Regions from separate parts of the Streptomyces sp. NPDC015346 genome, predicted to be linked through region 3. Evidence: predicted binding sites of a transcription regulator. Region 3 holds the regulator's gene; each other region holds the start of a gene.
The links. The regulator HrcA, encoded in region 3, represses chaperone genes, less so after heat shock. The targets are predictions, from matches to a motif close to TTNGCACTCNGNNNNNCNGAGTGCNAA.
Positions count from the first base shown of each region.

Region 1 (7,798 bases), on a different contig from region 3:
AGATCCCGCTGGTCCGCGCCTCCCTCGCGATGGTCGGCCTCTTCACCGTCATCGGCTCGCTGCAGCTCTTCACCGAGCCGCTGATCCTCAACAAGGGCACGGGCTCCGCCGTCACCTCGACCTGGACGCCGAACATGTACGCGTACACCGCGGCCTTCGACCGCAACGACTACGGGCTCGCGGCCGCGGCCTCCGTCCTCCTCGCCCTGACCGCCGCGCTGCTCTCCTTCGGCGTCACGCGGCTGACCGGCCGCCGCGGCCGGAAGGAGAAGGCAGCATGAGCAAGCCCCGCCCCCAGAGCGCCTGGCTCTCCAAGTCCGCCGTCAACGGCGCCCTCGTCCTCGCCGTCGTCTACATGCTCTTCCCGCTCGTCTGGCTGGTGACCGCGGCCACCAAGGACGCGGGCGGACTGCTCGCCGGCAACGCCTTCTCCTTCGAGGGCTTCGACCTCGGCGGCAACCTGACCCGCCTCGCCGACTACAACGACGGCATCTACTTCCACTGGTACGTCAACAGCCTGCTCTACGCCGGCCTGGGCGCCCTCGTCTGCTCCCTGATCAGCGTCGCCGCGGGCTACGCCTTCGACAAGTACGACTTCCGGGGCAAGGAGAAGCTCTTCGGCGTCGTCCTGCTCGGCGTGCTCGTCCCCACCACCGCACTCGCCCTGCCCATGTACCTCCTCGCCAGCGAGGTGGGCATCGTCAACACCTACTGGGCCGTGCTGATCCCCGTCCTGGTCAACCCCTTCGGGGTCTACCTCTCCCGGGTCTTCAGCGCCGGCTACATCCCCGACGAGGCCCTCGAAGCCGCCCGTATCGACGGCGCCGGCGAACTGCGGACCTTCTGGTCGATCGGTCTGCGCATGGTCATGCCGGGCTTCGTGACCGTCTTCCTCTTCCAGTTCACCGCCATCTGGAACAACTTCTTCCTCCCCCTGGTGATGCTCTCGGACCAGAAGCTCTTCCCGCTGAGCCTCGGGCTGTACGCATGGAACAGCAACGCCCACGCCGAACCCGACTTCTACCCCCTCGTCGTCACCGGGTCCCTGCTCGCCGTCGTCCCCCTCGTCGTCGCCTTCGTCTCCCTCCAGCGCCACTGGAAGGCCGGCCTGACCGCCGGCAGCGTCAAGTGAGGAGCACGAGTTCCACCATGCACCACGCCACTGACAACCGGCCGACACTCCTGCTCGCGATGGGCCCCGGCATCCCCGAGCGCCTCCTGACGGACGCCCACCGCGCCCGCCTCGCCGCCCTCACCCGTACCGACCCGCACCTGGTCGCCCACGACCTCGCCGCACCCGCCCCCCGCGTCGCCGCCGCCCTCGGCGAGGCGGAGGTCCTCCTCACCTGCTGGGGCGCCCCGCCGCTGACCGCCGACGTCCTGGCGCGCGCCCCGCGCCTGCGGGCCGTCGTCCACGCGGCCGGCTCGGTCAAGCACCACATCACCGATGCCTGCTGGAAGCGCGGCCTCGCCGTCACCTCGGCCGCGGCGGCCAACGCCCTGCCCGTCGCCGAGTACACGCTCGCCGCGATCCTCTTCGCCGGCAAACGCGTCCTGCACTCCGCCCAGCGGTACGGGGAGGTCCGCGCCGACCACGCCTGGACGGCCGAGTCGGCGGCCTGGGGCAACTACCGGCGTACGGTCGGACTGATCGGCGCCTCCCGGATCGGGCGGCGGGTCATCGAGCTGCTGCGCCCCTTCGACTTCGAGGTGCTGCTCCACGACCCGTACGTGGAGGCGGCCGAGGCCCGTGACCTCGGCGTCGAGCTCGTGTCCCTGGACGAACTGTGCGCCCGCGCGTCGATCGTCTCCGTGCACGCCCCCCAACTGCCCGCCACCCACCGGATGATCGGCGCGGCGCAGCTGGCGGCGATGCCCGACGGGGCGACGCTGATCAACACCGCGCGCGGCTCCCTCGTCGACGAGGCCGCGCTCCTCCCCCATCTGCGGGCCGGCCGCCTCCACGCCGTCCTCGACGTGACGGATCCGGAGGTCCCGCCGGCCGGCTCGCCGCTGTACGAGCTGCCGAACGTCCTGCTCACCCCGCATGTGGCCGGGTCCCTCGGTAACGAACTGCACCGCATGGCGGACCAGGCGCTGGACGAGCTGGAACGGTACGTGCGGGGCGAACCCTTCCTGGAGGCCGTGCTCCCGACGGCCCTGGAGCGATCGGCCTGACCGGCGGCACCGTCCTAGCATGGAGGTGTCCCCACCCGGTTCGGGAGGCGCCATGACATTCGTACAGATCATCGATTGCAAGACTCAGCGGTTCGACGACATGAACCGGCTCATGGACCAGTGGGTCGAGCTCACCAAGGGCAAGCGCACCGCCACGCACAACATCATCGCCAAGGACCGCTCCGACGCCTCCCACTTCGTGGAGATCGTCGAGTTCCCGTCGTACGACCTGGCGATGAAGAACTCGCAGCTCCCCGAGACCGACCGGATCTTCCAGGAGATGGTCGCGCTCTGTGACGAGATGCCGACGTTCACCGACCTGGACGTCGTCCGCGACGAGCAGCTCTACAAGGCGACGGCCCGGCGGTTCTTCGAGCTGGCGGCGGCCGAGGGCGAGCTCGGACCGCTCGACGAGGTTTTCGCCGAGGGATACCACGACCACGACCCCACCAATCCGCAGGACGTCATCGGCATGGACGCGGTCCGGCGGGAGCTGGACGAGTGGCGCGGCGGCTTCAGGTTCACCTTCACCGTCGACGACCAGATCGCCGAGGGCGACCGGGTCTGCACCCGCTGGACCTGGAACGCCACGCACACCGGCGAGTTCAGGGGGATCGAGGCGACCGGCAAGGCGGTCTCGATGACGGGGACGATCATCCACCGCTTCCGCGAGGACGGCAAGATCGTCGAGGGCTGGTGGCAGTACGACACGCTCGGGCTCATGGGCCAGCTCGGCGCCGACGAAGCGTGACGGCGACGACATCCGAGGCCTGACACCACCGAACGACACCGAGGCCCGGTGCCCCCGTCGCGGGGGCACCGGGCCTCGGTGATCAGCAGTGCGCGACTACAAGCGACTACGAGCGGCTACGAGCTGCTCCTAGCGGCTATGAGCGGCCTCAGTGGGAGTGGCCGTGACCGTGGCCGTGGCCCGCGTCCGCCGGCTCCTCTTCCTTCTTCTCGACGACCAGGGTCTCGGTCGTGAGCAGCAGGGAGGCGATCGAGGCGGCGTTCTCCAGCGCGGAGCGCGTCACCTTCACCGGGTCGATGACGCCGGCCTTGATCAGGTCGCCGTACTCGCCGGTCGCGGCGTTGAAGCCCTGGCCCTTGTCGAGCTCCGCCACCTTGGAGGTGATGACGTAGCCCTCGAGGCCGGCGTTCTCGGCGATCCAGCGCAGCGGCTCGACGACGGCGCGGCGGACGACGGCGACACCGGTGGCCTCGTCGCCCTCCTTGCCGAGGTTGCCCTCCAGCACCTTGGCGGCGTGGACGAGAGCGGAGCCACCACCGGAGATGATGCCCTCCTCGACCGCGGCGCGGGTCGCGGAGATGGCGTCCTCCAGACGGTGCTTGCGCTCCTTGAGCTCCACCTCGGTGGCGGCGCCGACCTTGATCACGCACACGCCGCCGGCCAGCTTCGCGAGGCGCTCCTGGAGCTTCTCGCGGTCCCAGTCGGAGTCCGTGGTCTCGATCTCGGCCTTGATCTGGTTGACGCGGCCCTGCACGTCCTCGGAGTTGCCGCCACCGTCGACGATGGTGGTCTCGTCCTTGGTGATCGTCACGCGGCGGGCGGTGCCCAGCACGTCCAGGCCGGCCTGGTCGAGCTTGAGGCCGACCTCCTCGGCGATGACGGTGGCACCGGTGAGGGTGGCCATGTCGCCGAGCATCGCCTTGCGGCGGTCGCCGAAGCCGGGGGCCTTGACGGCCACGGCGTTGAAGGTGCCACGGATCTTGTTGACGACCAGGGTCGACAGGGCCTCACCCTCGACGTCCTCGGCGATGATCAGCAGCGGCTTGCTGGAGCCGGCCTGGATGACCTTCTCCAGGAGCGGCAGCATGTCCTGGATCGAGGAGATCTTGCCCTGGTTGATCAGGATGTACGGGTCGTCGAGGACGGCCTCCATACGCTCCTGGTCGGTCACCATGTACGGCGACAGGTAGCCCTTGTCGAAGGCCATGCCCTCGGTGAAGTCGAGCTCGAGACCGAAGGTGTTGGACTCCTCGACGGTGATGACACCGTCCTTGCCGACCTTGTCCATCGCCTCGGCGATGAGCTCGCCGACCTGCTGGTCCTGCGCGGAGAGCGCGGCCACGGCGGCGATGTCGGACTTGTCCTCGATCGGACGGGCGGTCGCGAGGAGCTCCTCGGACACGGCCTTGACGGCGGCGTCGATGCCCTTCTTCAGGGCGGCCGGGGAGGCGCCGGCGGCGACGTTGCGCAGACCCTCGCGGACGAGCGCCTGGGCGAGCACGGTGGCGGTGGTGGTGCCGTCACCCGCGATGTCGTTGGTCTTGGTCGCCACCTCCTTCACCAGCTGGGCGCCGAGGTTCTCGTACGGGTCGTCGAGCTCGACCTCGCGGGCGATCGTGACACCGTCGTTGGTGATGGTGGGGGCGCCGAACTTCTTGTCGATGACGACGTTGCGGCCCTTGGGGCCGATCGTCACCTTCACCGTGTCGGCAAGCTTGTTGACGCCGCGCTCAAGGGCGCGACGGGCGTCCTCGTCGAACTTCAGGATCTTCGCCATGGGAGCGGTTCAGCCCTCTCGGAAATCGGGTGGAACGAACTGCGCCCCGAGGCGCCCGGAAGGGGCCTCGGGGCGCAGCTCAAAGCATCTGCTTCAGGTGCTCAGGTACTTCGGTGAACTACTTCTCGACGATCGCGAGCACGTCGCGAGCCGAGAGGACGAGGTACTCCTCGCCGCTGTACTTCACCTCGGTGCCGCCGTACTTGCTGTACAGCACGATGTCGCCGGTCTTGACGTCGAGCGGCAGGCGCTCGCCGTTCTCGAAGCGGCCCGGGCCCACGGCCAGGACGACGCCCTCCTGGGGCTTCTCCTTGGCGGTGTCCGGGATGACCAGGCCAGAGGCGGTGGTCTGCTCGGCGTCGAGCGGCTGGACCACAATGCGGTCCTCGAGCGGCTTGATGGCAACCTTGGAGCTGGTGGTCGTCACGATCCGACCTCCCCCTTCGGAGATCACGGGGTTGACTGTCTGAGGTGGCGACCAGGTGGATCCGTCGTCGCGGGTGCCGGACCTGCCCGTCGCTGTGTTGGCACTCTCCAGTGGTGAGTGCCAGAGCTGAGACTATGACCGGGATTAGCACTCGGTCAAGCGGAGTGCCAATTCAGAGCCAAGTGGCGTCCCCGGTCACACGTAGTCCTCGAGCTTCGCGACGGCGTAGCCCTTGGCGGTGATCGTCTTCATCACCCGACGGATCATGTCCGCCATGGAGCCCTTCCAGTCCTCCTTGCCGCGGAAGTGTGTGAGCACGATGTCGCCGGGGTGCAGGTCCCGGTCCCATTCACGCCACTCCATCCGGTCCGGGAACGCCTCCGCCGCCCACAGCGGGACCGCCTTCACCCCGCACGACCTGGCCGCGCGCAGGGTGTCCTCGTTGTAGTTGCCGTACGGCGGGCGGAAGAGCGGGGGCCGCTTCCCGTACCGCTTCTCGATGGTGTCCTGCATCCCGCAGATCTCCCGCTTCTGCGCCTCGTAGGAGAGCCCGGGCATGTAGCGGTGGTTCAGGGTGTGGTTGTGCAGGGAGACACCGGCGTCCTGCATCTTCTTGAAGTAGCCGTAGTCCTCCTTGACGAGGTAGTCGCTGAGGAAGGCGCTGTACGGGATCCGCAGCTCGCTCATCATCCGCAGCAGTTCGGGGTCCTTCTCCGAGCCGTCGTCGATCGTCAGGAACACGACCTTCTCCTTCGTCGGCACGGTGGTGAAGACCGGCGGCAGGCCCTCGCCGTCGGTCTCGAACCCCTTGCGTGTGGTGATCTTCGGCTTCACGGCGGGCGGGGCCGGGGGGTCCAGCGGGGGCCGGTCGAGCCCCCACTTCTTGGCGGCGAGCGCCCGGGCGGCGCGCTGCTTACGGACCTTCTCGACGTACGCGGTGAGGGCGCCGGACGCCCCCTGCGCCTGCTCCCGGGGCTGGCCGGGGGCGGGTTTCACCTGGGAGCCGGCTCCGCCACCGGCCCCACCTGCCCCGCCGGCTCCACGTGCCCCGTCGGACGGCTCGGCGCAGGCGGACGCGAGGGCGGCGACGAGCAGCACCGCACCGACCGACCGGCGCACAGGGAGAGGGCGGTTGGCTCGAATGGACCGCATTTCTTCGTTTTGTCGTACTAGCTGCATGGCGTCGCATCCTGTCAGCGGCGGCCCCTCCCACCGCCACGACACCGCCGTGCCGCGCGCACGGTCCCCCGGCCGGCCCACACCGGACCAGGGCCCACAATGGGGCGGGTGACCGACCTCGCCGCCTTCACCGCCCTGCTCACCCCCGAGGGCCAGACGCTCCTCGCCGCCCTGCGCGACTACGACCCCGCCCAGGAACTGGCCGTCGCCTCCCGGCTGCGCCGCGAGCACCCCGCCGAACTGGTCACGGCGGCCCTGGGCCAGGCCCGGCTGCGGCAGCGCGCGGTCGCGAAGTTCGGCGCCGAGGACGCGTACCGGATGTACTTCACGCCCAACGGCGTCGAGCAGTCGACCCGGGCCTCGGTCGGCGCCTACCGGGCCGAGCGCATGAGGGAGCTCGGGGTGCGCAGCGTCGCCGACCTGTGCGGCGGGATCGGCGGCGACGCGATCGCGTTCGCCCGCGCCGGGATCTCCGTCCTGGCCGTCGACCGCGACCCGCCCACCGCCGAGGCGGCCCGCGCGAACGCCGAGGCGCTGGGCCTCACCGACCTGATCGAGGTCCGCTGCGCGGACGTGACCGAGATCGACACGTCCCCGTACGACGCGGTCTTCGTCGACCCGGCGCGGCGCGGCGGGCGCGGGCGGATCTTCGACCCGGAGGCGTACTCCCCGCCGCTCTCCTGGGCCGTCCAGGCCGCCCGCAGGGCCCCGCACGCGGCGCTGAAGATCGCCCCCGGGGTGCCGCACGAGGCGGTCCCCGAGGACGCCGAGGCCGAGTGGATCTCGGACGGCGGCGACGTGAAGGAGGCCGTGCTCTGGTTCGGCACCGACCCCGGCTCGGTCCGCGCCACCCTGCTCCCGGCCCGCGCCTCGCTGTGGACGGCGACGCCGCTCCCCGACCCGGCGGTCCGCCCGGTCGGCCGCTACCTCTACGAACCGGACGGCGCCGTCATCCGCGCCCACCTGGTCGCCGAGGTCGCCCGGGAGCTGGACGGCGGCCTGATCGACGAGACGATCGCGTACGTGACGGCGGACGGGCTCAGGGAGACCCCCTACGCCACCGCGTACGAGATCACCGACGAGATGCCCTTCAACCTGAAGAAGCTGAAGGCGCTGCTGCGCGAGCGGGAGGTCGGCACGCTGACGGTGAAGAAGCGCGGCTCGGCGGTCGAACCGGAGGAGCTGCGCCGCCGGATCAAGCCGAAGGGGAGGAACTCCGCGACGGTCTTCCTCACTCGGGTCGCGGGCGCCCCGACGATGCTGATCGGTCACCCCGCGAGCCCTCAGAGCCCTCAGAGCCCTCGGACACGATGAGGCGGACCGCGAAGCGGTAGTGACCGATCGCCTTCACGAGCCCGGTCAGGCCGGGGATCCACAGCGCGAGGGCGGCGCCCATGAGATAGGCGACCGTGCCGTACCCGCCGAGCCCCGGCCCGACGAGCTCGGCGGGCGCCGCGAGCGACACCCACAGGCCCAGCGCGCAGAG
Region 1 covers NZ_JBIBTW010000004.1:326,952-334,749, forward strand. Annotated here, with positions in the region: gene ACF06X_RS16525 (carbohydrate ABC transporter permease) at 1-281, shown strand, start outside; gene ACF06X_RS16530 (carbohydrate ABC transporter permease) at 278-1,132, shown strand; gene ACF06X_RS16535 (hydroxyacid dehydrogenase) at 1,150-2,178, shown strand; gene ACF06X_RS16540 (ester cyclase) at 2,231-2,929, shown strand; gene groL (chaperonin GroEL) at 3,078-4,706, opposite strand; gene groES (co-chaperone GroES) at 4,825-5,133, opposite strand; gene ACF06X_RS16555 (polysaccharide deacetylase family protein) at 5,329-6,285, opposite strand; gene ACF06X_RS16560 (methyltransferase domain-containing protein) at 6,412-7,626, shown strand; gene ACF06X_RS16565 (hypothetical protein) at 7,544-7,798, opposite strand, start outside.
Region 1: the regulator HrcA is predicted to act here: its motif matches at 5,278-5,304, upstream of groES (co-chaperone GroES).

Region 2 (7,798 bases), on a different contig from region 3:
TGGTGCCGGTGGTCTCACCAGTCGTCGTGCCGGTGGTCTCACCCGTCGTGGCACCGGTGGTCTCACCCGTGGTCGTCCCGGTCGTCTCACCAGTCGTCGTGCCGGTGGTCTCACCCGTGGTCGTCCCGGTCGTCTCACCAGTCGTGGTACCGGTGGTCTCACCCGTGGTCGTCCCGGTCGTCTCACCAGTCGTCGTGCCGGTGGTCTCACCCGTGGTCGTGCCGGTGGTCTCACCGGTCGTCGTGGTGGAGGTGGTGTCGTCCTCACACAGAGGTCGGGTGATCACGTTGGTGTCAAGCGTCACGGCGCCGTTACGGGCCAGCGCGCGGCCCTCGATGTCCGTTCCCGTGGTGACACTGATAGAGGTCAGGGCCATGATGGTGCCCACGAAAGTGGAGTTGGTTCCGAGGGTGGCCGAACTCCCGATCTGCCAGAACACATTGCACGGCGATGCGCCGTTGATGAGGGACACGTCGCTGCCGGCCGCCGTCGTCAGCGTCGAACCGATCTGGAACACCCAGACAGCGTCGGGGTCCCCCTCGGCGTTCAGGGTGAGCGTACCGGTGATGGCGGCACTGACAGGGGCGTTGTAGACGCCTGGAGTCAGCGTCCTGCCACCGAGCTCCACCGGAGGATCGTCGGGGAAAACTACGTCCGGTGCCTGGCCGGCCGCATCGTTGTACGCCGTCGTCAGGTCACTCTGGGCTTGAGCAGCCACAGCATCCGCGACGTGGACAGCCCCGTTCACGATTCCGGGAGGGAATCCGGTGACGGACGTCCCCGGACTCACTCCGAGGTCTCCGTTGATCACCGAGTCGCCGGTGTTGGTCACGGCGGAGCCGCCCAGCACCGCGAAGCTTTCCGCCGTTCCCAGCTCAACTTCCGTTGCGACGGCACTTGCCCGCGTAGGCGTCACTGCCACAAGGGCCAACGCGACCAGCAGGGTGAGCACCCCCGCGATCCAGGCCGTCATCATGCGCCGATGCGATGCACCGGCGATATTCAGTCTCATCGAGGAGTCAACTCCTGGGGATGGTGACGTCCGGCGTTCCTCGTCGAACGGAATCGCCTCTTTTTCGGCGGCATATTACGCAGGGGCCCAAACTCGGGCGGTGACTCAGCCGGTGGTGTTGCCCGAATCAATCAATATGCATCAACGATTGCATGTTCAAATGCTGGGCCGAGTGGCTGCCGTTGATCCGTGCGGCGAGCCACCGGGATTCACTGATACCTCGCGTCGTGCCGATCGATGGCGCCTACTCGCCACGGGAGGCAAGAAAGAGCCCGCGATTCATCCAGATCAGTAGTTTTTTATCGGCTGGAAAGGTGCTTGGCGTGACATGGAAACAGGCGTCAGTGGATGCCCCGGCCGAGGGCAGCGACATCTCCGCGAAAACGCCGGCCAAGCACCTGCCGTACAGGCAGGGCGCCGTGCGCACCACGCTCAACCGCATTCAACGCACCGGGCACCAGGGGAGGTCGGACATCTCCCAGGGACGCGGCTCATGGGCGCCCGCCGTCAGGCGCGGGATCACCGGACTTCCGCTCACATCGTGCGGAGGTACTCCGCCAGGCGGTCGTACTCCTCCTTCACCCCGTCCTCCATCCCCGTCGCCAGCGCCTGGTCCCGGACCTCAGAGGACGGCCAGATCGACTTGCTCGTCAGGGCCGTGCCCCCGTCCGGGGTCGCGTCGAAGGTGAGGGTCACATGGACCGGCGGGCCCGGCATCAGCTCGAAGGTCTCCGTGTAGACCAGCCGCTCGCCCGGGACGATCTCCTCATACGTTCCCGAGAACACGATCTCCCGGCCGTCCGGCGCCTTCTGTCCCCAGCGCCACGCGCCGCCCACGCGCAGGTCGATCTCGCAGACGACCGTGGGCAGGGCTGCCACGCCGTACCACTGCCGGACGTGCTCGGGCCGCGTCCACGCCTCCCAGACGCGGGCGGGCGGTGCCTCGAAGGTCCGGGTGATGACCAGCTCGCGGTCCGCCGGTGTCGTCAGCAGCGTGATCATGATCCGCTCTCCCGCCGTGGGGCTCCTCCCACCAGCATCCCCCTGAACGCCCGAGGGCGGCACCCCCAACAGGGGGTGCCGCCCTCGGTGAACAGCCGATCCGAAGGATCAGAAGTCCATGTCACCGCCCGGCATGCCGCCCGGAGCGGCCGCGGAGGCCTTCTCCGGCTTGTCGGCGATGACGGCCTCGGTGGTCAGGAACAGCGCGGCGATGGAGGCGGCGTTCTGCAGGGCGGAACGCGTCACCTTCGCCGGGTCGATGATGCCCTCGGCGATGAGGTCGACGTACTCGTTGGTCGCGGCGTTCAGGCCGTGGCCGACGGGCAGGTTGCGGACCTTCTCCGCCACGACGCCGCCCTCGAGGCCGGCGTTGACGGCGATCTGCTTCAGCGGGGCCTCAAGGGCCAGCTTCACGATCGCGGCACCGGTCGCCTCGTCACCGGAGAGCTCGAGCTCGAGCTTCTCGAAGACGTGCGAGGCCTGGATGAGCGCGACGCCACCACCGGCGACGATGCCCTCCTCGACGGCCGCCTTCGCGTTGCGAACGGCGTCCTCGATGCGGTGCTTGCGCTCCTTGAGCTCGACCTCGGTCGCGGCACCGGCCTTGATGACCGCAACACCGCCGGCGAGCTTCGCCAGGCGCTCCTGCAGCTTCTCGCGGTCGTAGTCGCTGTCCGAGTTCTCGATCTCGGCGCGGATCTGGTTGACGCGGCCGGCGACCTGGTCGCTCTCACCGGCACCGTCGACGATCGTGGTCTCGTCCTTGGTGATGACGACCTTGCGGGCGCGGCCCAGCAGGTCCAGGCCGGCGTTCTCGAGCTTGAGGCCGACCTCCTCGGAGATGACCGTGCCGCCCGTGAGGATGGCGATGTCGTTCAGCATGGCCTTGCGACGGTCGCCGAAGCCCGGGGCCTTGACCGCGACGGACTTGAAGGTGCCGCGGATCTTGTTGACGACCAGGGTCGACAGGGCCTCGCCCTCGACGTCCTCGGCGATGATCAGCAGCGGCTTGCCCGACTGCATGACCTTCTCCAGGAGCGGGAGCAGGTCCTTCACGGAAGAGATCTTGGAGTTGACGATCAGGATGTACGGGTCGTCCAGGGACGCCTCCATACGCTCCATGTCGGTGGCGAAGTACGCCGAGATGTAGCCCTTGTCGAAGCGCATACCCTCGGTGAGCTCCAGCTCCAGACCGAAGGTCTGGGACTCCTCGACGGTGATGACGCCTTCCTTGCCGACCTTGTCCATGGCCTCGGCGATGAGCTCGCCGATCTGGGTGTCGGCGGCGGAGATGGAGGCCGTGGAGGCGATCTGCTCCTTGGTCTCGACATCCTTCGCCTGCTCAAGGAGGGCGCCGGAGACGGCCTCGACGGCCTTCTCGATGCCGCGCTTGAGGGCCATCGGGTTGGCGCCGGCCGCCACGTTGCGCAGGCCCTCGCGGACGAGCGCCTGGGCGAGGACGGTCGCGGTGGTCGTACCGTCACCGGCGACGTCGTCCGTCTTCTTGGCGACTTCCTTGACCAGCTCGGCGCCGATCTTCTCGTACGGGTCCTCGAGCTCGATCTCCTTGGCGATGGAGACACCATCGTTGGTGATCGTGGGGGCACCCCACTTCTTCTCGAGGACGACGTTCCGGCCCTTGGGGCCAAGGGTGACCTTGACGGCGTCAGCGAGCTGGTTCATGCCGCGCTCGAGACCGCGCCGGGCCTCCTCGTCGAACGCGATGATCTTGGCCATGTGAAGTGGTCCTCCCGGACAGGGGGTGGATAACGCTCCAGGACCGCGCCGACGCCCGCGACGGACGGTCTGCGAGCCCGGCGGTTCCTTGCCCCACCTGGCCGCGGACCTCATCTGCTCGATCCTCGTAAGCACTCTCACCTTCAGAGTGCTAACGCAATGATTAGCACTCGACCCATGCGAGTGCAAGCGCCTCTCGACGATCGGGACCGGGTTCGTGGAGTCCGCGAGGGGGCGCCCGGGGACGCACGAGGGGTCCGCATCCTGGTCAGGATGCGGACCCCTCGGCGTGAGTGCGTACGTGGTGGCCGATCGCGCCGTACTCAGACGGCGAGCTTGACCATGTCCGCCTGCGGACCCTTCTGGCCCTGCGAGATCTCGAACTCGACTCGCTGACCCTCTTCAAGGGTGCGGTAACCGTCCATCTGGATCGCGCTGTAGTGGACGAAAACATCCGCACCACCGTCGACCGCGATGAAGCCGTACCCCTTCTCCGCGTTGAACCACTTGACGGTGCCCTGAGCCATGCCTAACTCCCCTATTACTGGCCCTTGCGCGGGACCGCACTTCGCGGACCCGGGTCAGACCCTGCGCCGGAACGCGTCGACCGCGGCTGAATGTATCTGCCCAACTGCCCTCTGCAACAGGTCAATCGGACGAGAATTCTGGGCACGCCAGAAAGGAGGAATGCGGAGGATTCCATGAGTTCCGGGGCAAGTCGGGCCCGTCAAAGTGCGCAGAAGGTACACAACACTCGAACACTTTGGCTGCATCTTGTCGCGCACGGACGCATTCTCATATGCGTCTGGCATGAGCAGCGGAGGGGGCTTCCCCAACTCTACCGCGCCCAACCATGCAGAATTGCCCCCTCCGCTTTTGAAGCGGAAGGGGCAATTCAGGGAAAGGCGAGGGGTCAGCAGGGGTCAGCAGCCGCCGGCGACGGCCGGGATGATCGAGACGCCCGAGCCCTCCGGGGTCGCCGTCTCCAGGCCCTGCTCGAAGCGCACGTCGTCGTCGTTGACGTACACGTTCACGAAGCGGCGCAGCTTGCCCTGGTCGTCCAGGACGCGGGCGGCGATGCCCGTGTGGTTCTTCTCCAGGTCGGCGATGACCTCGGCGAGGGTCGCACCCTCCGCCGCGACCTCGGCCTGGCCGCCGGTGTACGTACGCAGGATGGTGGGGATGCGGACCTTGACGCTCATGTCACTAACCTTTCAGAGGGCTCAGTTGGCCAGGGGGCTTCAGTTGGCCAGGCCGGCGTCGCGGAACGCGTCCAGGCTCGGGCGGATGGTGGCGGTGGCCTGCGAGGTCTCGGCCACCGCGTCCAGGGTCTTGAGACCGTCGCCCGTGTTGAGGACGACCGTGGTCAGGCTCGGGTCGATGAGGCCGGCCTCGATCAGCTTCTTCGTCACGCCGACCGTCACACCGCCCGCCGTCTCGGCGAAGATGCCCTCGGTACGGGCCAGGATCTTGATCGCCTCGACGACCTGCTCGTCGTTGACGTCCTCCACCGCGCCGCCCGTCCGGCGCGCGATGTCCAGGACGTACGGGCCGTCGGCCGGGTTGCCGATCGCCAGGGACTTGGCGATGGTGTTCGGCTTCTGGGGCCGTACGACGTCGTGGCCGGCCTTGAAGGCCGCCGACACCGGGGAGCAGCCCTCGGCCTGGGCGCCGAAGATCTTGTACGGCTTGTCCTCGACGAGGCCCAGCTTGATGAGCTCCTGCAGGCCCTTGTCGATCTTGGTGAGCTGCGAGCCGGAGGCGATCGGGATCACGAGCTGGTCGGGGATGACCCAGCCGAGCTGCTCGCAGATCTCGTACGCGAGCGTCTTGGAGCCCTCGCCGTAGTACGGGCGCAGGTTGACGTTGACGAAGCCCCAGCCCTCGCCGAGCGGGTCGCCGATGAGCTCCGAGCAGAAGCGGTTGACGTCGTCGTAGTTGCCCTCGATGCCGACGAGCTCGCCGCCGTAGACGGCGGCCATGACGACCTTGCCCTGTTCCAGGTCGTGCGGGATGAACACGCAGGAGCGGAAGCCGGCGCGGGCGGCGGCGGCGCCGACGGCGCCGGCCAGGTTGCCGGTGGAGGAGCAGGAGAGCGTGGTGAAGCCGAAGGCGCGGGCGGCTTCGAGGGCCTGGGCGACGACGCGGTCCTTGAAGGAGTGCGTCGGGTTGCCGGAGTCGTCCTTGACGAAGAGCTTGCCCGGCTCGACGCCCAGCTCGCGGCCGAGGTTGTCGGCCTGGACGAGCTTGGTCCAGCCCGGGTTCAGGTTCGGCTTCTCGGCGACGTCGGCGGGGACGGGCAGCAGCGGGGCGTAGCGCCAGATGTTGGCGGGGCCGGCCTCGATCTGCTTGCGCAGCGCCTCGGGGTCACCGGTGGGGAGGTCGTAGGCGACTTCGAGCGGCCCGAAACAGAGCTCGCAGGCGAAGATCGGACCAAGAGCGAAGACTTCACCGCATTCACGGCAGGAGAGCCCTGCGGCGGGACCGAGATCGACGGTCGAGGCGGTCGACGCGGTCGAGGCGGCGGAGGCAGTGGAAACAGTCTGTACAGCCATGGAGGCGAGGCCCTTTCTCCTCATCTTTCCCATGACGAATTTCGCCATGAGACGGATTTGGCACCTTCCCTAGCCGGGGACCTCGCTGGAGGACGAGTGACCGACTGGAGGGTTGCCGGGGCTTCAACGGGCCGTTTCCCTCTGCCCCTCTGGATGAGCGGTATTCGGTTGTAGGACGCGGGCGGCACCCCGACATGCATCGGGCATCCGCGTTGTTCAAGACTGTAACCGAAGGCACGGACGGTTGAGATGGTCGTCCGAACCGCGAGATGGAGATCACGTGCTGGATGAAGTGGAGCGCTGGCTCGAACGGCGGTCCTGGTCCGTGGCGGACCGTTCGCTCGACCGGATCCTGGCGGCGAAGCACGCCACCACGGTCAGCGTCGTGCTGCCCGCGCTCAACGAGGAGGCGACGGTCGGCGACATCGTCTCGGTGATCCGGCGCGAGCTGATGTCCGAGGCGGTGCCGCTCGTGGACGAGCTGGTGGTGATCGACTCCGGTTCGACCGACCGTACGGCCGAGGTGGCGGCGGCGGCCGGGGCCCGGGTCGTGGCGCGGGACGCGATACTCCCCCGGCTCCCGGCCGTGCCCGGCAAGGGCGAGGTCCTGTGGCGGTCGCTCTTCGTGACGCACGGGGACGTGGTCTGCTTCGTCGACGCGGACCTGAGGGACTTCTCGGCGGACTTCGTCTCCGGCATCGTGGGCCCGCTCCTCACCGACCCCGACGTCGACTTCGTCAAGGCGATGTACGACCGCCCGCTGGGTGACGCCCCGGGTCAGGGCGGCCGGGTGACCGAGCTGGTGGCGCGCCCGCTGCTCAATCTGCACTGGCCGCAGCTGGCCGGCTTCGTGCAGCCGCTGGGCGGCGAGTACGCGGCGCGGCGCTCGCTCCTCGAACGGCTGCCCTTCCCCGTCGGTTACGGGGTGGAGCTGGGCCTGCTCGTCGACGCGCTGCACACCGTGGGTCTCGACGCGCTCGCGCAGGTCGACGTCGGGGTCCGCAAACACCGTCACCAGGACGGACAGGCGCTGGGCCGGATGGCGGCGGCGATCTACCGGACGGCGCAGCTGCGGCTGTCCCGCGGCCATCTGGTGCGGCCCCGGCTGACGCAGTTCGAGCGGGACGAGACGGGCGACGGGAGGCGGTTCGCGCCCCGGACGTACGACGTGGACACGGAGGAGCGGCCGCCGATGGCGGATGTCGAGGAGTACGCGCACCGCCGCGTGGCGTAACTCCCCATGATGATGCGCTTTGCCTACATTTCCGTTTCATGCGGTTTGTGAAGCGAATGCACCGGTGGGGATCTCAGACGGCCGCCCTCGGGCTTGTCGGCCTCGTTGCCCTCCTCACCGCCGGCCTCGCCGCCGGAGCGGAGCCCGAGACGCCGGTCTCCCTCGGCGGCGTGGTCGCCTTCGACGTCCCCTCGCCCAAGCCCCCGCCCAAGCCCTCGGCCTTCCCGACATCGGTCCCGACATCGGTCCCGACGCCGG
Region 2 covers NZ_JBIBTW010000004.1:695,175-702,972, forward strand. Annotated here, with positions in the region: gene ACF06X_RS18320 (ice-binding family protein) at 1-1,012, opposite strand, end outside; gene ACF06X_RS18325 (SRPBCC family protein) at 1,547-2,014, opposite strand; gene groL (chaperonin GroEL) at 2,123-3,751, opposite strand; gene ACF06X_RS18335 (cold-shock protein) at 4,075-4,278, opposite strand; gene ACF06X_RS18340 (MoaD/ThiS family protein) at 4,675-4,953, opposite strand; gene thrC (threonine synthase) at 4,993-6,330, opposite strand; SAM riboswitch class I at 6,324-6,466, opposite strand; gene ACF06X_RS18350 (glucosyl-3-phosphoglycerate synthase) at 6,587-7,540, shown strand; gene ACF06X_RS18355 (hypothetical protein) at 7,588-7,798, shown strand, end outside.
Region 2: the regulator HrcA is predicted to act here: its motif matches at 3,915-3,941, upstream of groL (chaperonin GroEL).

Region 3 (7,798 bases):
AGTGCGCGTCGCTCTCGCCGGGGGCGAGAGCGACGGCGCGGCGGGCCGCTTCGTACGCCTCGCGCTGCCGCTCCTTGCGGCTGGAGCGGTCGAGGACGGTGCCGAGGGCGTAGTGGCTGCCCCAGTAGTTCGGGGCGAGCTCGACGGAGTACCGGGCGGACAGCTCCGCCTCCTCGTACTCCTTCAGCGCGAGCAGGATGTGGGTGCGCATCAGCCAGCCGGGGAGGGAGTCCGGTTCGGCGAGCAGGGCCATTTCGATGGAGTCGAAGGCCTCCTGCTCCCGGCCCAGGCGGTGCTGGCAGCGGGCCAGGAGCACCAGGGCGGTGGCGTCGAGCGGGTCGGTCGCCAGGTGCTGGGCGGCGAGGGCGGCGGCCTGTTCGTACCGTCCGACGTCGAAGAGGGCGTCGGCCCGCTCCAGGGTGGGGCCTGTGGGGTCTCCTGGGCGGCTCATCAGACCTTGTCCCGGTCGTGCGTGATGCTGAGCAGGTTCGGGACGAGTCCCAGCCAGAACAGGACCTGGGGAAGGGTGCGGTCGGTCCACGGCACGACGACGATCAGCAGCGCGCAGAGCGTGGCGAGGGTGGCCTGGCCGAGGACCACCCGGGGCCAGAACAGCCGCCGCACGAGGGCGCGTACGGTCAGCCGGGCACCGGTGCGCATCCGCAGATAGCGGCGCCAGGCGCCGAAGCCCCACACCGCCGCCATCAGGCACAGGGCCCAGAGCCGGGTGCCGAGGTGGATCGGGAGCTCTTTCGGGTCCTCGCCGTCGGTCGGGAAGAGGTCGGCGGTGACGGCGGCCATGGCGAGGCAGAGCAGCGCGAGCCACCGGGTGCCGCGCAGCATCCGGTAGACGGCCTTGTCGAGGTCGTTGCGCAGGGACGGCGAATCGGGGGCGGCGGCGAGGCCGCCCGCGTACAGGTCGGCGGCCCGGGCGGCGGACGTGCCGGGCTTGCGGGCCTCCCGCCCGGTGACCTCGGCGACGGCGAGCTTGTCGGTCGGGTCGATGCGCAGGAGCTGCTGGACGGACTCCCGTACCAGGTCGAAGCGCTCGTTGAACGCGGCGACCTTGTACATGGTGTGCCACGTGTCGACCACGTCGGGACCGAGTCGTACCGCCTCCATGGCCTCCTGGAGCGCCTCCTCCTTCGTGCCTGTGAAGATCAGCATCTCGGCGCGCTGGGTGCGCGGCCCCCAGCGGTGCGGCGCGAGGCGGATCGCCTCGCGCTGGGCGTGGTCGGCCTCCGGCAGCCGCCGCAGCCTGCGCAGAGCGAATCCGCGCATGAAGAACCCGTCGGCGAGCTCGGGTTCGAGCTTCAGTGCTTCGTCGGCGGCGTCGAGCGCCTCCTCGTACCGCTTGAGACCGCAGAGGCACCGGGCGCGCGTGGCCCACGCCTGGTGGTCGTCGGGTGCCTCGGCGAGCCGCCGGTCGACCAGGGCCAGGCCCTCCTCGTACCGCTCCATGCCGTACAGCGCTTCGGCCTGTTCGACCCGCGAGTGCACGGGGGTTCCGCTCACAGCTTGCGCTTCTTCTTCAGATAGGCGACCAGGTCGTCGTACATCCCGCCGTCGTTGGCGAACATCGCCACGTTGCGGGCGGAGGCGAACCAGGACTCGCTGGAGGGCTTGATCTGCTTCGCCGCGCCCAGCAGGTCCTTCATGTTGATCATGCGTACGGTGCCGGTGCGGGCGGACTCCAGGAGCGCCGACTCGGCGGCGGTCTCGCAGAGATGGGCGAGGTCGGCGCCGGAGAAGTCCTCGGTGACCTTCACGAGCTTGCCCAGGTCGACGGATTCGATGGGGCGCTCGCGCAGGTGGTAGCGGAGGATCGCCTCGCGGGCCGGGGCGTCGGGCGGCAGCACGAGCAGGGTGCGGTCGAGCCGGCCGGGGCGGCGCAGCGCGAGGTCGACGTCCCAGGGGACGTTGGTGGCGGCGAGCACGAAGACGCCTTCGTTCTCTGCGCCGTTGATGCCGTCGAGCTCGGTGAGGAGCTGGTTGACGACGTTGCGCAGACCGCTGTGGTGGGTACGGGAGCGCTTGGCGCCGAGCGCGTCCAGCTCGTCGAGGAAGACGACGCAGGGGGCCTGCCGGCGGGCGGTCTCGAAGATGTCGTGGACGTTCTTCTCCGAGGTGCCGATGTACATGTCGAGGACGTCGGAGAGCGAGATCGACATGAAGCTCGCGCCGAGCTCGCCCGCGACGGCGCGGGCGATGAAGGTCTTGCCGCAGCCGGGCGGGCCGTAGAGGAGCAGGCCGCCGCGGAGCGACTTGCCGTACAGCTTGCGCAGTTCGGGGTTGCGCATGGGGGCGAGGAACGCGGCCTCCAGGCGCTCCTTGACCTCCTGCATGCCGCCGACGTCGGCGAGGCGTACGGAGCCGGGGGCGTCGACGTCCCAGGCGGACGCGTCCCCGGGGTCGCCGCTCCCGTCGGCGGTGAGCGGTTCCTCGGTCCCGCCCTCGACGAACCGGGGCCCGACGAGGTCCCCGACCTCCTGCTCGGCGGCGGCCCAGTCGAAGCGGGGGGTGCCGGGGGTCTCCGGGGCGGGGGCCTCCGGGGGCTCGGGGGCGGGCGCCTCGGGGGTCTCCTTCGGTGCCGCGGGGGCGCCCATCGCGCGGGCCATCAGGGCGCGGGCGGCGGCGTCGCCCGGCGCGTGCTGGAGCGCGACGGCCGCCTCGGTGACGGCCTCGTCGCCGAGGCCCTCGGCGAGGAGCAGTTCGGCGAAGTGCAGCCGCAGGGGCACGTCTTCGGGCGCGGCGGCGACCGCGGCGCGCAGACTACGGATCAGGGGAGACTCGTCGGACATACGAGCAGCCTAGGGAGACCCCTCGGTGGCCGGCCCACCGGGTTGCCGTGGGACAGCCCCTAGGACCAGCGGCCCGTGCGGCCGAGGAGGAGGGCGGTCGCCGCCGTGCCCGCCGTGGAGGTGCGGAGCACGCTGTGGCCCAGGCGGTACGGCTTCGCGCCCGCGGCCTCGAAGGCCGCCAACTCCTCCGGCGACACTCCCCCCTCGGGTCCGACGACCAGCACGATCTCGCCCGCCGTCGGAAGCGCGGCGTCCGCGAGCGCGCCGCTGGGGTGGGCGCGGTCCTCGTGCAGGACGGCCGCGAAGTCGGCGCCGGTGAGGAGCGCGGCCACCTGCTTGGTGGTCATCGCGTCGGCGACCTCGGGGAAACGGGTGCGGCGGGACTGCTTGCCCGCCTCGCGCGCCGTCGCCCGCCACTTGGCGAGCGCCTTGAGGCCACGGTCGCCCTTCCACTGGGTGATGCAGCGGGACGCGGCCCACGGCACGATCGCGTCGACGCCGGTCTCCGTCATGATCTCGACGGCGAGTTCGCCCCGGTCGCCCTTGGGCAGCGCCTGGACGACGGTGATACGGGGTGTGGGCTCAGGGTCCTCGTGGACCGCCGTGACGTCGACGGTCAGCTGGTCCTTGCCCTCGGCCGCGCTCACCACGCACTCCGCCCAGGCGCCCCGCCCGTCGGTCAGGACGAGCTCCTCCCCGGCGCGCAGCCGCTTCACGGAGACGGCGTGGCGGCCCTCGGGACCGTCGAGGAGGAAGCCGCCGGGGCCGGGGACGGCGTCGACGACGAAGACGGGTGCGGTCATGTGGTGCTCCTGTGGGCCTGCGCGGAGAGGGCGGTGCCGAGTTCGGCGGCCAGCACCTCGACCAGTTGCCCCGCCGGGAGTTCGCGGGCCAGCCGGTGGCCCTGCCCGGCCCACAGGGCCATGCCCTGCGCGTCGCCCGCGGTGGCGGCGGCCTTGCGCAGCGGGGTGGTGAGGTGGTGGATCTCGGGATAGGCGGCGGGGGCGTACGGCCCGTGCTCGCGCATGAAGCGGTTGACGAGACCCCGGGCCGGCCGGCCGGAGAAGGCCCGGGTGAGTTCGGTGCGTACGAAGAGCGGGTTGGTCATCGCCTGCTTGTGCAGGGGGTGCGCGCCCGACTCGGGGCAGACGAGGAAGGCGGTGCCGAGCTGGGCCGCGTCGGCACCGGCGGCCAGGACGGCGGCGATCTGCGCGCCGCGCATGAGCCCGCCGGTCGCGACGATCGGCAGCTGGACGGCCTCGCGGACCTGGGTGACGAGGGTCAGGAGCCCGGTCCCGGCGAGGGCGGCGTCCGGGTCGTCGCGGTGGGTGCCCTGGTGTCCGCCGGCCTCGACGCCCTGCACGCAGACGGCGTCGGCCCCGGCCCACTGGGCGGCCTGGGCCTCCTCGACGGAGGTGACGGTGACGATCGTGTACGTACCGGCGCGGCCGAACGCGTGGAAGGTGTCGCGGCCGGGGCAGCCGAAGGTGAAGGAGACGACGGGGACGGGGTCCTCCAGGAGGATCGCCAGCTTGGCGTCGTACGCGTCGTCGCGTCCGCTGTCCGGGTCGCCGAGCGCCGTCTCGTACCAGGTGGCCTCACCGGCGAGCTGGTGCCGGTAGACCTCGACGGCGGCGGGGTCGGCGGGCTGTCCGCTCTGCGGCATGAAGAGGTTGACGCCGAAGGGCTGCCCGGTGAGCCCGCGCACCTGCTTGATCTCCTGGTACAGACCTCCGGCGGTCTTGTACCCGCCGGCCAGGAACCCGAGCCCGCCGGCCTCGCACACGGCTCCGACGAGTTCCGGACACGACGCGCCGCCCGCCATGGGGGCCTGCACGATCGGATACCGGGAGAGATCGTTCAGCGCGGTGGACATGCAGGCATCGTGCCATGCCCCCGCCGCGCGGCCGAATCCACGCTTCCGCCTCCGGCAGGGGGTACGCGAAAGGGGCCGCGAGCCGCACCCGCGCGACTCGCGGCCCCTTCCTGAGGCCGTACGTCCCCATGGGACCTAGCGGCCGTTGAACGCGTCCTTCAGCCGCGAGAACAGGCCCTGCTGGCCGGGCTGGAACTGGCCGGTCGGCCGCTCCTCGCCGCGCAGCTTCGCCAGCTCGCGGATCAGCCGCTCCTGCTCCGGGTCCAGCTTCGACGGGGTCATGACCTCGACGTGCACGATCAGGTCGCCCCGCCCGCCGCCGCGCAGGTGCGTGACTCCGCGCCCGTGCAGCGGGATCGACTGGCCGGACTGCGTGCCCGGACGGATGTCGACCTCCTCCATGCCGTCGAGCGTCTGCAGCGGCACCTTCGTGCCGAGCGCGCCCGCTGTCATCGGGATGGTGACCGTGCAGTGCAGATCGTCGCCGCGCCGCTGGAAGACCTCGTGCGGCACCTCGTGGATCTCGACGTACAGGTCGCCGGCCGGGCCGCCACCGGGGCCGACCTCGCCCTCGCCGGCGAGCTGGATGCGGGTGCCGTTGTCGACGCCGGCCGGGATCTTGACCGTGAGCGTGCGACGCGAGCGGACCCGGCCGTCGCCCGCGCACTCCGGGCACGGGGTCGGGACGACGGTCCCGAAGCCCTGGCACTGGGGGCAGGGGCGGGAGGTCATGACCTGGCCGAGGAAGGACCGCGTCACCTGCGAGACCTCACCGCGGCCGCGGCACATGTCACAGGTCTGCGCGGAGGTGCCGGGCGCGGCGCCCTCGCCAGAACAGGTCGTACAGACGACCGCCGTGTCGACCTGGATGTCCTTCGTCGTGCCGAAGGCGGCCTCGTCGAGGGTGATCTCCAGCCGGATCATGGCGTCCTGGCCCCGGCGGGTGCGCGAGCGCGGCCCGCGCTGGGACGCCGTACCGAAGAAGGCGTCCATGATGTCCGAGAAGTTCCCGAAGCCGCCCTGGCCGAAGCCGCCGGCTCCGCCACCACCGCCGGACGCGGACAGCGGGTCGCCACCGAGGTCGTAGACCTGCTTCTTCTGCGGGTCCGACAACACCTCGTAGGCGGCGTTGATCTCCTTGAACCGCTCCTGCGTCTTCGGATCGGGATTGACATCCGGGTGCAGCTCGCGGGCGAGCCGCCGGAATGCCTTCTTGATCTCGTCCTGGGACGCGTCGCGGCGCACGCCGAGTACGGCGTAGTAGTCCGTGGCCACTTACGACTCCGCCAGGATCTGTCCGACGTAACGTGCCACTGCGCGTACCGCTCCCATCGTTCCGGGGTAGTCCATGCGGGTCGGTCCGACCACGCCGAGTTTGGCGACTGCCTCGTCGCCCGAACCGTAGCCGACCGCGACGACGGACGTGGAGGTGAGCCCTTCGTGGGCGTTCTCGTGCCCGATCCGTACGGTCATGCCCGAGTCCTTGGCCTCGCCGAGCAGCTTGAGGAGCACGACCTGCTCCTCCAGTGCTTCCAGCACCGGCCTGATCGTGAGGGGGAAGTCGTGGCCGAAGCGGGTGAGATTGGCGGTACCGCCGATCATCAGCCGCTCCTCGTGCTCCTCCACCAGCGTTTCGAGCAGGGTCGCGAGCACCGTCGACACCGTGCCGCGGTCCTCCGTCTCCTCGAAGGACTCCGGCAGATCCTGCACCAACTGCGGCACGTCCGCGAAACGGCGGCCGACGACCCGGCTGTTGAGCCGGGCCCGCAGGTCCGCCAGCGAGGCCTCACCGAACGGCGCCGGGCAGTCGATCATCCGCTGCTCGACGCGGCCGGTGTCCGTGATCAGCACAAGCATCAGCCGGGCCGGGGCCAGCGAGAGCAGCTCCACGTGCCGGACCGTCGAGCGGGTCAGCGACGGGTACTGGACGACGGCGACCTGCCGGGTCAGTTGCGCGAGCAGCCGGACCGTACGCCCGACGACGTCGTCGAGGTCGACCGCGCCGTCGAGGAAGTTGTGGATCGCGCGCCGCTCGGGCGTCGACAGCGGCTTGACGCCGGCGAGCTTGTCGACGAAGAGGCGGTAGCCCTTGTCCGTCGGGATGCGTCCGGCGCTGGTGTGGGGCTGGGCGATGTAGCCCTCGTCCTCCAGGACGGCCATGTCGTTGCGCACGGTGGCGGGCGAGACGCCGAGCCGGTGGCGCTCGGTGAGCGCCTTGGAGCCGACGGGCTCCTCCGTCCCGACATAGTCCTGGACGATGGCGCGCAGCACCTCGAGCCTGCGTTCGCTGAGCATGCCGCACACCTCCAGCTGTCGTTCCGGATGCTCCATGTTTGGCACTCGCCCTGTCCGAGTGCCAGGAATCCCCCGGCCAGTGTACGGCGGCGGGCATCGCTCCTGGCAAGGAGGCCACATCGCGGTCACGTCACATCCGCGCCAGAGCGGCTAGCGTCGCTTTATGAGTGTCGGTTGGGAAGAGTTCGGCTGGGAGCCGCTCGCGGACGGCGTGGGGCGGCGGCGGCTGCCCGGATGGGACGCCACGGTGGGCCTGGTGCTCGGCGAGAAGGCGGTGCTGCTGTACGACACCGGCTCCACGCTCCGTGAGGGCGCGGAGCTGCGGTCGCAGGTCGAGGCGCTGACCGGCGGCCGGGGAGTGACGCACATCGCACTGAGTCATCCGCATTTCGACCATGTGCTGGGCACGGCGGCCTTCGCGGGGGCGGAGGTGTACGGAGCGGTGGGCGTGGACGACGTCATGCGCCAGAGGGGCGGGGAACGGCTGCGCTCGTCCGCGGTACGGCACGGTGTCGACCCGGCGGAGGCGGGAGAGGCGGTCGAGGCGCTGGTGACACCGCGGCACATGGTGTCGGGCGAGTGGACGCTGGACCTGGGCGGGCGGATGGTGCTCCTGGCGAACGTCGGCCCGGGCCACACGGCCCACGACCTGGTGCTGTGCGTGCCGGGCTCGGCGCCGGGCTCCCGGGAGGTCGTCTTCTGCGGCGACCTGGTCGAGGAGTCGGGCGAACCGCAGGCCGGTTCGGACGCGATCCCCTCGCGCTGGCCGGCGGCGATCGACCGGCTGCTGGCTCTCGGCGGTGAGGACGCGGTGTACGTGCCGGGG
Region 3 covers NZ_JBIBTW010000001.1:508,184-515,981, reverse strand. Annotated here, with positions in the region: gene ACF06X_RS02285 (tetratricopeptide repeat protein) at 1-451, opposite strand, end outside; gene ACF06X_RS02280 (tetratricopeptide repeat protein) at 451-1,515, opposite strand; gene ACF06X_RS02275 (ATP-binding protein) at 1,512-2,801, opposite strand; gene ACF06X_RS02270 (16S rRNA (uracil(1498)-N(3))-methyltransferase) at 2,861-3,604, opposite strand; gene ACF06X_RS02265 (nitronate monooxygenase) at 3,601-4,677, opposite strand; gene dnaJ (molecular chaperone DnaJ) at 4,813-5,952, opposite strand; gene hrcA (heat-inducible transcriptional repressor HrcA) at 5,953-6,972, opposite strand; gene ACF06X_RS02250 (MBL fold metallo-hydrolase) at 7,136-7,798, shown strand, end outside.